2 regions of the Lysinibacillus sp. NPDC092081 genome follow, and region 2 is predicted to be linked to the other one. Evidence: riboswitches for the same ligand, from Rfam matches in the RefSeq annotation. Region 2 holds a riboswitch; the other holds the start of a gene.
What was found. A riboswitch is a leader RNA that binds a small molecule or an ion and turns the genes downstream of it on or off. The one in region 2 is predicted to bind thiamine pyrophosphate.

Region 1 (5,756 bases), on a different contig from region 2:
GGGTGTACGACATAGCCACGTGGATCAGCACGTTCAATTAGACGCTTAATAGCGCCACCCTTACCAGCAGCATCCATACCTTCAAATACTAAAATTAGCCCAATTTTATTGTTTAATAAAAACTGTTGAGCATTTAACATTTCATATTGGAGTACTTTTAATTTCTTTTTATACATTTTCTTATCCAGTTTAACTGATAAATCTAGATCATTTAAATTTTGAGTCATTAAAACTTCACTCCTTACATTTGAATATTCTTATTGTACTAAAGAAATATATGACTGCCTATTCAAATGGTAAATTGTAGATATTTTTAACGAAACAACGCGATACATTGTTGGAAATTTCCGTTATAATGAAATATAATGTTACAGTCCTATACTTATTTGTCTTTTCCCTATACAATTTAACACGAAGGGAGAGGAAAACATGCCTCGATTTTTTTTGATGACAATCACTTATATTGTCTCACTCATCCTAACCTTTTCATCCTATTTCATGAAAATAAACGGTCAATCTTCTTTAGAGATTTCAAATCGTTTTCCTGTAATATTTGCACCTTTTAATGTTAGTTATGTGATTTGGATTGGGGTTTACATGTTACTTGGTTATTGGTTAGTCATGAATCTAAAAAAGACAACTATGAAACAGACTGTTCTCTTTAGTAGCATATGTATTATGCAGGCGTTAGCGATTGTTGTTTGGCATCACGAACTATATATCGTGTCAATTGTCAGTACGTTCATTTTAGTACTGTATTTATTAAAATTGTACAAAACGTACCCTCTCAGCAATAATTCACTCTCAGGTCGTATACCCTTCTCGATTTACTTCGCATGGATTACATTTAGCCTGATGACAAATATAAGCTTAACGCTAACATCTTATCAATGGAATGGTTTTGGCCTTAGTAATCCACTTTGGGCAGTTATTTCACTGACACTTGGGGTAGCAATAGCGCTACATATCCGATTCCATTATTTTGATATTATCTATCCAAGTGTATTTATCTGGTCCTATATTGGGGTAGCATTACATAATGGTTTTGATGAGCTACTTGTGACAACGGCAGCCTTGTTTTTATGTGGAGTGCTACTTGTCGGTATATTATTTATTAAAAAAAATCCTGCCTACCAAAAATAAATTGGTTAGCAGGATTTTTAGCTTTTTTATTGTTCATCTAAAGAAGTTAAAATAATTGGTTTGTCTTTCGTAACAATAATTGAATGCTCGATTTGAGCAACTAATGATTTGTCTGGCGTAATGAATGTCCAGCCATCACCAGACTCTACAATATGCTCCGCTTTCGCTGAGATAAATGGCTCGACTGCAAGCACCATGCCTTCTTTCATAATTGTAGAATCCCAAGCATCATAGTAGTTTAAAATATGATTTGGCTCATCATGTAAAGAACGACCTAAACCATGACCTGTTAGGTTCATAATCACTGTTAAATCATTGGCATATGCTTCACGCTCAACAGCTTTACCGATTTGGTTTAATTTTGATCCAGCTTTTACTTTTGTCATCGCACGGTCGAAAGCACTTTTAGCTACGCGACATAACTTTTCTTTATCCTCATAGCCATCACCAACTACAAATGAAATGCCCGTATCAGCAAAGTAGCCATTAAGTGACCCAGACACGTCTATATTTACGATATCTCCCTCGTTAATCACACGTTTACCTGGAATACCATGTGCGACTTCCTCATTTACACTAATACATGTGTATCCTGGGAAATCATATTCCCCTTTAGGTCCAGAAATCGCTCCTGCTTCAGCAAACATACGACCTGCAATTTCATCTAATTCTAGTGTTGTTACACCTGGTTTTGTAGCAGCCTTCATTGCTTCACGAATTTCAGCACAAATACGGCCGATTTTTTTAAAGGCTTCAATCTCTTCTTGCGTTTTTACAATCATTTTTAACGTCCCTTTCATCTAATATCTACTATTTAATATAACATAACTTTTTATACATAAAACGCTAAACGCTCTAAATATTATATGCTAACCTAGATTGTCAAGTGCTGAAAAAACAGGCTTGTCACCGAAAGTCGGGGAATACATTTGTTGAAAAGTATACATTGTATATAAGTTGATCTTCGTTTCGACTGGGCGACTCCTTGGGGATCAGCAATAAAGGAACGAAGGCTAAAACCATCACATCCTGTGATAACGCCTTCGTGACCAACATCGTGTTGGCCCGAGACCCTACAGCGTAGCGGATGTTTTCTGTGCGAAAGCGTAGTGCTAACGTAGCGGCAGCAAATGTTTTATCTGTGTGAAAGCGTAGCGACAGCAACAACAAAAGCGGCTCATCGGACGCCCCCAGGAAAGCGCCCAGTCGGAACGGAAATCAACCTCACGTTATGGGAATGAGCTAAAAACAATTTGATCCTGCATTCAATTTAATAAAAATAAAAACCCTCCACTTAGGTGAAGGGCATAATCGTTATGATTTTCGTTGCATTAATTGAGGGGCTGCCGTAAATAACAGAACACCGACAATTGCCGTTAAAACTGTTGCTGGTAGCATGTATGTTCCATTATAGATAATTGAATAAATCCATGCATTTTGATCGCCAGCATACTCTGAGAAAAATACAGCGCCCGCAATGGTATGTGCTGCATAACGTAAAAAGCCCGCTAATACAGTTCCTGCAATAATATAAAGCGCCATTTTCTTTTTGTTTAAATCTTTTGCAGCCTCGAGCACTGGTCGGCGAACAACGGCCGCCAAGCCTACTACTGTAAAGGCAACACCATAATCAAGCAATCCTTGTAGCCAATGAATAATATAGGCGCCAAACATTGTTTGCATAACACCAATAAGCAATCCCGTTGTCAGACCTGGAATAAGACCCCAGCGGAATGCTATTAAAATTATTGGCACCATCACTAGACTAACAGAGCCACCTTGTGCCCATACTTTAAAGGAAACCTGATCTAGCACAAGGCCAATCGCTGCGAATATCGCAATCTCCACAAGCATTAAAAGTCTTTTTTTGTCCATAAAATTATTCTCTCCTTTGTTCCGATGTAGGATACAAGAGCAGGAATAGAAAACAGTTGGCAAATATGTCCCCATCAGGCATCAAAAGATAAAAAACGATGCCAGGACAGAGCCTCACATCGTAAAAGTGTCGGTTTCTATCCACATCCCTACGCAAGTGTTAACTTACAGGTTCAAAGAGTCAAGGCATTAAGTGCCCAGTCTCAGCTGACATCATCAGCTCCCCTTGTGGTCGTTACATCTTAATTTATTTGAACAACCTCATTTTACGCAAACACCGTTACGATTACAACCTCTTCCACATTATTTTTTGAAACTTTACTGTTTTTCATGCGTAAATATTAAAAAAGGAGGTACAACTATGGAGAATCAAAAAATTTTATCTGCCTTTAGTTATCTCAGTATTTTATTCGCACCCTTTATTGTGCCATTAGTCGTTTATTTTGTTGCAAAAGATAGCGACGTAAAGAGGCACTCTATTCGAGCACTAATATCACATTTAATCCCAGTCGCATTCGGAATTATATTATTTGCAGTCTTTATCTTCTCAACTTTAACATTCAGCACCAATTTTGACTTAAATTCAGATAGTAATACTTTTCTTATCATTTGGTTTGCTTCATTCGCAATTTACATTCTCGTTTCATTAGGGGTCGTTATTTGGAATATTATTCAAGCTGTTCGCGTAATCCGATAAGTTGCATTTCACCCTTGAACAGATAGTACTTAAGGAGCTGTTATTTTGTGAAAGTATCTAAAGTTGTTAAAACCGCTGTAAAATTAGCACCTATCGTAATTCCGATTGTAAAAAAAGTAATCGCTGCAAAAAAAGGAACAAATCCCAACGTAACTAAAAAATAACAAAAAGGCGTATTTCCCTATAACGGAGATACGCCTCTTTGTTATTTCACTTCAAAATATGTTTGACTATGACCGTTCATTGTTTTTTCGACATGCAACACAGCGGGCATTGTAGCTTTTAACTCTGCAACATGTGAAATGACTCCAATCATGCGTCCGGAATCTTGTAAATCAATAAGTGTATCAATCGCCTTATTTAACGCTTCTTCATCGAGAGAACCAAAGCCCTCATCAATAAACATCGTTTCAATGCGGATATTACCTTGAAAACTTTGAATGACATCTGCCATACCAAGGGCAAGACTTAAAGACGCATTAAACTTTTCTCCCCCTGATAATGTTTTCACATCTCGTAATTGATCCGTATAGGCATCATACACATCTAGTCCTAGCCCACTTTGCTTGGCATGCTTTTCTAATCGATCTGAACGTCTGAGCTCAAATTGACCGTTGGATAAATGATAAAGCCGGACATTCGCTGCCTCTGTAATTTTATCTAAATAATTGATTTGAATATAACGCTCAAAAGACAGCTTTTTAGCATTCTGTCCATTTAACATTGCATAAAGTTCCTTCACTCGTCCCGCCTCTTTTTCAAGTAAGCGAATCTCCTGTTCGGTCTCCTCAACTTTTTCGATAAAGTCTCCGCAAGCTTTCGCAAATCCTTCTATCTGTTGTAATACTTTAAAGGCTTCCTCATATGTTACACGAAGCATTTCTAACTTTTCTTCCATCGCCGTTAAATCTTGTTTCTCTTGTCCTTTAAGATGCTTCGTTCCCTCAGCAATTTGTACTTGTAATGTGTGGATTTGCAATGCATAATCACTGCAAGCCTTTCGTAAAGCTTCTATTTGCAACACGCTTCGCTTCCCAGTAGCAAATTCTTCATAGCTTTCAAAGCCTGCTTCCTTCATACTTACTGAAAATTGCTCGCGCTTTTCATCCATTTTCAGCTTTAATTCCTCAAAAGCCTGTTTTGCTATTTCTACGGTCATTTTAGCATTATTCGCTACTTCCTTGGCAGATTGCAGACTTTGTTGGCTGCTATTCCACGCAGTTTGTAGTGCAACCTTTTGTGAACCTATATCAGCAATCGCCTGCTTTAATGCTTGTAGCGTCGTAAGATTTTCTGGAATATGCTTTTGCTGCTCTTCCAAAATTGCTTGTTGCTTAGTCAAGTCCTTCGTCTTTTCAGCTAAATATTGCTCTAGTTTTATGTGCTTTTCTTGTAGCTGCTCCAGTCGTGCACGATGATCCTTTTGTTGCAAGCGTACATCAGATAATTGATTACTCACTACTTTTAAGATTGTAATTTGTTGTTCTATATTTTGTAAGGAAGCTACAATTTGTTCTTGATTCGATCGATCAATTTCATTCGTCTCTAACTGTTCTAGCGCCTCTTGTAGAAGATGCTTAGTAGAATTCAATAAAGCTTCTTTCTCTAAAAACTTGCGCTCATCAGTAGTAGCCTTTCCTCGTAAAGCTTCTACTTGTGCTAATTCGATCATCTCTAATTGCTCAGAATGCGTTTCGAGATGTGTTGTACTACCACACACTGGGCAAGGCTCTCCTTCCTTAAGCTGCTGTGCTAAAATACTTGCCTGACTCGCAATCCATTGCTGCTCCAGCTTTTGAAGAGCCTGCTTACTTTCTTGATAATGGACATTAGTAGTGGCTACATCCTGCTCAGCAATTGCAACTGCTCTCGTGTATTTTTCAACTTGCGCTAGTAATGATACTTGCTCTTTTAGCTTCGGTAGCTGTTCTAAATAACTTTCATATGGCTCAAGTTGTTTTTCATATTGATCAATTGTTTTTGCTAGTTGCTGAACTTGCATTTGTCCTGTTTCTACGATTTTGCTATTATCATCTACTGC
Region 2 (5,756 bases):
TATTTTATCGTTCTTTTTATTACCTGCTACAAAACCGAACACTGCGAAAAAAGCGCAGAAGCAGGATAATCTTGCAAAGCAGATGGCCCGTTCAGTCCAAATGCCTTATTTTGTCATGCTGATTATCATGCTTGTATTCTCTTTCGGAATTGCTAACTTCCAAACAACATTATCATTATTTGTGACAGAGAAGTTTAATTACACACCTACTGATATTGCCATTATCTTAGTTATGGGCGGCGCTTTTGGTGTTGTTGTACAAATGTTTGTTATTACACCGCTGTTTAATCGCTTCGGCGAAATGAAAGTAGTGTTAGTCAATTTATTTATTGCAGCCGTTTCGATTTTCTTAATATTATTCGCATCTGGTTTTGCACTTATTTTAATTGTAGCGACAATCTTCTCTACAGCTACGACGTTGATTCGCCCAGCTGTCAACACACTGATTTCAAAACTTGCTGAAAATGAACAAGGCTTTGCAGCTGGTCTTAACAATGCGTATATGAGTCTTGGTAATATGATTGGGCCAGCTCTAGCAGGTATATTATTCGATTGGAATATGAACAGTCCTTATATTTTCGGGTCTATTATTTTAATGGCTTGCTTCTTCCTTGCCCTTATTTGGACAATGAAAAAAGCACCACACCTTATGCATCCTGATACAAAATAGTCTGAAAAGTTATTGACTATTTTTAGTAGTATGCTACATTAATATGTGAAAAACTAAAAATTCTATTAATTACCACTAGGGGAGTCTTTAAAAGGCTGAGACGTATATGGACATATACGGACCCTTTGAACCTGATCTAGTTCACACTAGCGGAGGGAAGTGGCGACACTTGCTTTTTGTTATGTAAATGCAGGGCCGCTTCCTATTATTTTTAGGAAGCGGCTTTTTCACGCTCTAGCGGTGGAATTCCCTTGTTTAGCGGCGCTTCTCACGCTTTTAGCGGCGGAACTCCCTTGTTTAGCGGCGCTTCTCTCAGTTTTAGCGGCGGAACTTCCTAGTTTACCGGCGATAACTATCAAAATTCATATTTCAAAGGAGTGGAAATTATGTCAATTCGAAAATTAACAATCATGGCCTTATTAGTAGCAATTGCCGTAGCAGGATCTACCTTCGTTTCAATACCAACGGGAATTGCGCGTGCCTACCCTGTCCAGCATGCCATTAATGTTATCGGTGCTATCATTCTTGGACCAGTGCCTACTGTTATGGTCGCCTTTGTCACAGCCATTATTCGTATTTTAACAGGCACAGGCTCGTTACTAGCTATACCTGGCAGTGTTATTGGCGCTCTGTGTGCAGCTCTTACCTATAAATATAGTGGCAAAATGTGGCTAGCTGGTGTCGGTGAAATGTTTGGGACAGGTATCATTGCCTCACTCATTGCAGTACCTTACGCTCATTTATTAATGGGGACATCCGTAGCTGCATTATTTTTCATGCCAGCCTTTTTAATATCAAGTACCATTGGCGCTATCTTAGGCGTTGTCGTTGCTAGCAGTTTGCGAAAGACAGTATTTGTAACTAACCTTAATACAATGTTTAAATAGCTTGGTTTATAGAATTAAAAACGTTACTTTCTTACCATTAAGAGAATAACGTTTTTTGTCCAACCGAATTCACCCATACTTCAACGGTAATCCCATTTCATGAGCAATTAATAAAAAGTCTTTTTTGCTTATTTCAAAATGACCAAATCTGAATTTATAACCATATTTCGATTTATCTTCTACAAATTCTAAATAATCTAAGATCCTTTTTATTGGTACAGCCTTTGCATCTTTATAAAAATCTATATCTCTTCTAAAAGGAATAAAATTTTCTGCCATTTGGAACTCGTATATTCGCTCGTCTTTTACTCTTCCAATTGCGGTAAATGCTCTTACAGGTTCATGACCATCTAGAGTTTTTTTAGGAGAATAATAAATAATCCAGTCTCCTTTTGTCATTCGTTTCAAAGGTCTTTCTTTGCCATGGCATAGTTGGCTGAATCCTCCCTCAACTCCTTTTTGTACATGATCGAGAGATGCCACACCAATCCAATATTTTGTGTCTCTTTCAGTCATAGGAAGAGCTCTCCTTTTATTTTGGAATCATCGTAAACGATTTTATTTTTTCATTTTCAAGAATCAACCTATCTTCCAAAATCACTGGGTTTGGCAAACCCTCCCAAGTAGTTGAAACGATAGCACTACATTCTATATCATTGCCTTCAATGTTTTGAATCGTTAATTTAAACCCTTTCGGCATAGGTGACGTGTAAAAGTTTTGTATTTCTTTTCTTCCTTTAAAAATTTCACCTTTAAAATTTTTTAATTCTCCATGATCCGCATACATGTCAGATAAATCCTGACCCTCTTCTTGCGCTCTTTTCAAATACTCCTTCATAACCTCTACTGCTTTCATATGTCATCACTCTTTCTTTTTTTATTGATAAGGTTATCAATTATGCCTCGGCATAATTGCGTCCGGATTCGGCTTTGTGCTTGCACAAAGCCGAATCCGTGACATCCGCCGGAGGCTTTAGGCCAATACGAAGTTGGTCACTCAGTCGTTGCCACAGGACGTGGCGTTCTTAGACTGAGTTCCTCTATTTCAGCAAGTTGCTGAAAGAAGTTAATCCCTACTCACGATTTTCATAAACTTTTGTTAATATGCTTTTCAATTGCTCTTTTTCTTCCAATGAAAGTACGTTTAACACTTCATTCTCAGAAATCGAAAGGGTCTTCAATAATTCTTCTGCCACACTTTTCCCCTGTTCCGTAAGGCATATTAAATTCTCTCTTCTATTTTCTGGATTTTTCTCCCTATAAACATAATTTCTTTCTTCTAGACCATCGATAAAAAAGCGGACACTATTTTTATCCAACTTTAATATCTGCCCTATTTGAATTTGGCTAAGTTTTTTTTCTTTTACAGCAATCATGATTCCGACTTCTCTGGATTTCATTTGAAATTTTTCGTTAATATATTTCTCGAGATTTTCCTCTAAAGCCTCACCTAACTTAAAACTTAGAAAACCAAAAGAATTCATTATATTGGTCATGTCAGATCCTCCAAATATATAGTACTTAAAAATGATAGTAACATTTTATTGCTATCACCCATTATTACATTTGTGTATATTATTTACAAGGCAAATTTTTCTTATCACAGAAAATTCTCTGATTTCACGAAAGTAGCAATCAAAATTAGCTCATCAATTAATTATTCATGGTATAAGCTTTAACAAATGTCACCTCGAACTTTTGGTGATAGCCCTAAAATAGAATGACAAAAAAAGATGGCTCATTGCTAAAAAAGCGAATGAACCATCGTTTTTAATTACTAAGATCGTTTTTTCATGCCCTTTAATAGCTGGGCAACATTTGTATCCTCTGCCTGTATTGGTTTTTCCTCGACAAGCTGCTCTTTTTTCTTCGGTCTAGTTAAGAAGCTCCAACCAAAGCGTCGAATAGTAATATCTATGAAGAATAGTAGCATACCCGCTAATAAAAGCCATGTTGCAATATTTTGGCGTTCCGCGCCTTTTTTCGTAAATTCACGGAATACTTCGCTTGGCTCCTTCAAAACGGAGCCGCCGGTTTGCTTCGTTAGCTCTTTGACTAGCTTATCATTCACTGGGCGTAATTCATACTCAGCACTATAAGGTACACTTAAGCCTGCCTGGTAAATAGCCTGTTGTTCATCGGCAATGCGGAAGAAGATGAGTCCTGGTTCTGCTTGTACGACGGCTCGAACTTGTGATGCTGAAATTGTTTCAAGCTGGGTTTCAAGTTCTTCACCCGCTTCATTAACAGCGACAATATCTAAGAACGCCGCTTCATTTGTTGGGTCAGTGATGACAAATGAGCCGTCTGATTCTAGACGTACATCATAGGCAACATCGTTATAGCTTGGTAGCATTTTTGAAATAAGCGTTTGCCAAAACGTGCCCCAATTTTGCCATCTTGCCCAGTCTCCCGTCCATTTTCCTGTCGAATCAGAAGTAAAGGCGAATGTTTTCCCAAGGCCATATTGCCACTCTGCTAGTACTGGATCTTCCTTCCCACTTTCTGCAATAACAGTAGCTCCCTGCTTTGCTGTCGTACCTATATAAGCGTTCATTTTAGGTACACCATTTGTAAATAAAGTATTCCAGCCAGATGCATTATATATAGTTGGATAGAATGGGTTATCCTCAATATATGTGCGTGAAATCATGGCAGTTTCACGAGATAAAATAGAGGGGATTGTCTGCTCATCAACAACATCGTAGAAACGCCCACTTCCCATCTCACTGAGCGCTTCAAGTAAATTGGCATCTGCATCCTGACCAATTGCAACTGTTGAAAGAGTAATGCCGTTCTCTTTTCCTTGTGCAATTAAGTCTTCATAGTTACCTGGCTGTGACTGACCATCAGTTAATAGAATAATATGCTTACGCTGTAGCTTTAAATCAGCTAGATTTTCATAGGCTTTAGCAAGTGATCCATATATTTCGGTACCACCACCCGGTGTTACAGATAAAATCGTATCTACCGCTTCTTCCTTATTGCTAATTGGTCCTGTCTCAATAATTTCCCAAGGTCGATCATCAAAGGCAATAAACCCGAGTGTATCCTCATCTCGTAGCATTTCTACTGAACGAGCAGCCGCCTCTTTAGCGAGCTCTAGCTTTGCCCCAGACATACTTCCAGAGCGGTCAAGTACGATTTCCAGCCCTAACGATGGTAATTGCTCCTTACCTTTAATCTCCATTTCAACAGGTAGTAAAGTTTCGATTGGTGTTTTAAAGTAGCCTCCTAAGCCAAAGCTATTTTCGCCACCAACCATCGTAAAACCGACACCAAAATTTTTCACTGCTTGCTCAATGACATTCATTTTTGCCTCACCTACTAAATGACCTGGCACATTATCAAAAATGATGGCATTGTATTGTAAATAACTAGAAAGTTCATTTGGTAGACTGTTAGCATTTACAACATCATCGGAAATTGATTGTTTACCAAGCGCTGCTGCAATTGGTGATGCCGTATCATAACCATTAACAATTAGTAAATGCGGTTCACTTTGCACCATCGTGACGCTTGTTAATTTATTATTTTCAAAAATTGCATCCTGTTCAACCTGCACAAGTGCCTCATATTTTACAAGCCCTTCAGCAGTTGCTGAATGTTTATATGTAAAAATATTTGACCCTTCTGCAAGCTCCACTGCTTCACGATGAATAAGCTTATCATTTTCATATAATAATAGCTCACCTCGTTCTGCTACGGTCGCATTTATTTCAGCGACTAGCTGCTGCTGCTCACCTACATAAGCAACTTGTGGTGTGACAAAGCTTTTCAAGGATACATCCTTAGCTACAGGTTGGTTAAACGGCACTACATCAACACTAATATTTGACCCTTTAAACTTTGATGAAAATTCTAAGGCATCTCCTTTTGTTTCATTGCCATCCGTTAAAAGCACAAGTCGTGTTGCTTTTTTCGGATCTACAATACCTGAAGCGAGCTGTAGGCTCTGTTCAATATTTGTTTGATCTGTTGCTTTTATGGTTGTAAACTTCGGCACTTCCTTTAAAGATTTCGATAAAATGGCTTCCGTTTGTAATGTCGATGAAAAAGAATAAATCCCTGCAAGCTGTTCATCCTTTTTCGACTGTAAACTTTCCGCTATAAAATTGGCCATCTCATCATCTGTACCATTCATTGAGGCAGAACGGTCAACTAAGAATAATACTTGTTCTTCCTTTACGGGCAATAAA

Region 1: it holds a riboswitch for thiamine pyrophosphate, as region 2 does, so the genes downstream of both, thiT (energy-coupled thiamine transporter ThiT) here and thiW (energy coupling factor transporter S component ThiW) in region 2, are expected to answer to the same signal.

Annotation. Positions count from the first base shown of each region.
Region 1 covers NZ_JBIVRU010000027.1:2,758-8,513, reverse strand. The annotation lists gene ACIQLB_RS22960 (polyphosphate kinase 2 family protein) at 1-227, opposite strand, end outside; gene ACIQLB_RS22955 (hypothetical protein) at 430-1,143, shown strand; gene map (type I methionyl aminopeptidase) at 1,170-1,925, opposite strand; gene thiT (energy-coupled thiamine transporter ThiT) at 2,458-3,018, opposite strand; TPP riboswitch at 3,148-3,255, opposite strand; gene ACIQLB_RS22940 (magnetosome magnetite crystal formation protein family) at 3,380-3,715, shown strand; gene ACIQLB_RS22935 (SbcC/MukB-like Walker B domain-containing protein) at 3,921-5,756, opposite strand, start outside.
Region 2 covers NZ_JBIVRU010000016.1:8,469-14,224, forward strand. The annotation lists gene ACIQLB_RS18930 (MFS transporter) at 1-670, shown strand, start outside; TPP riboswitch at 738-845, shown strand; gene thiW (energy coupling factor transporter S component ThiW) at 1,057-1,557, shown strand; gene ACIQLB_RS18940 (EVE domain-containing protein) at 1,627-2,073, opposite strand; gene ACIQLB_RS18945 (hypothetical protein) at 2,090-2,413, opposite strand; gene ACIQLB_RS18950 (MarR family winged helix-turn-helix transcriptional regulator) at 2,631-3,053, opposite strand; gene ACIQLB_RS18955 (VWA domain-containing protein) at 3,335-5,756, opposite strand, start outside.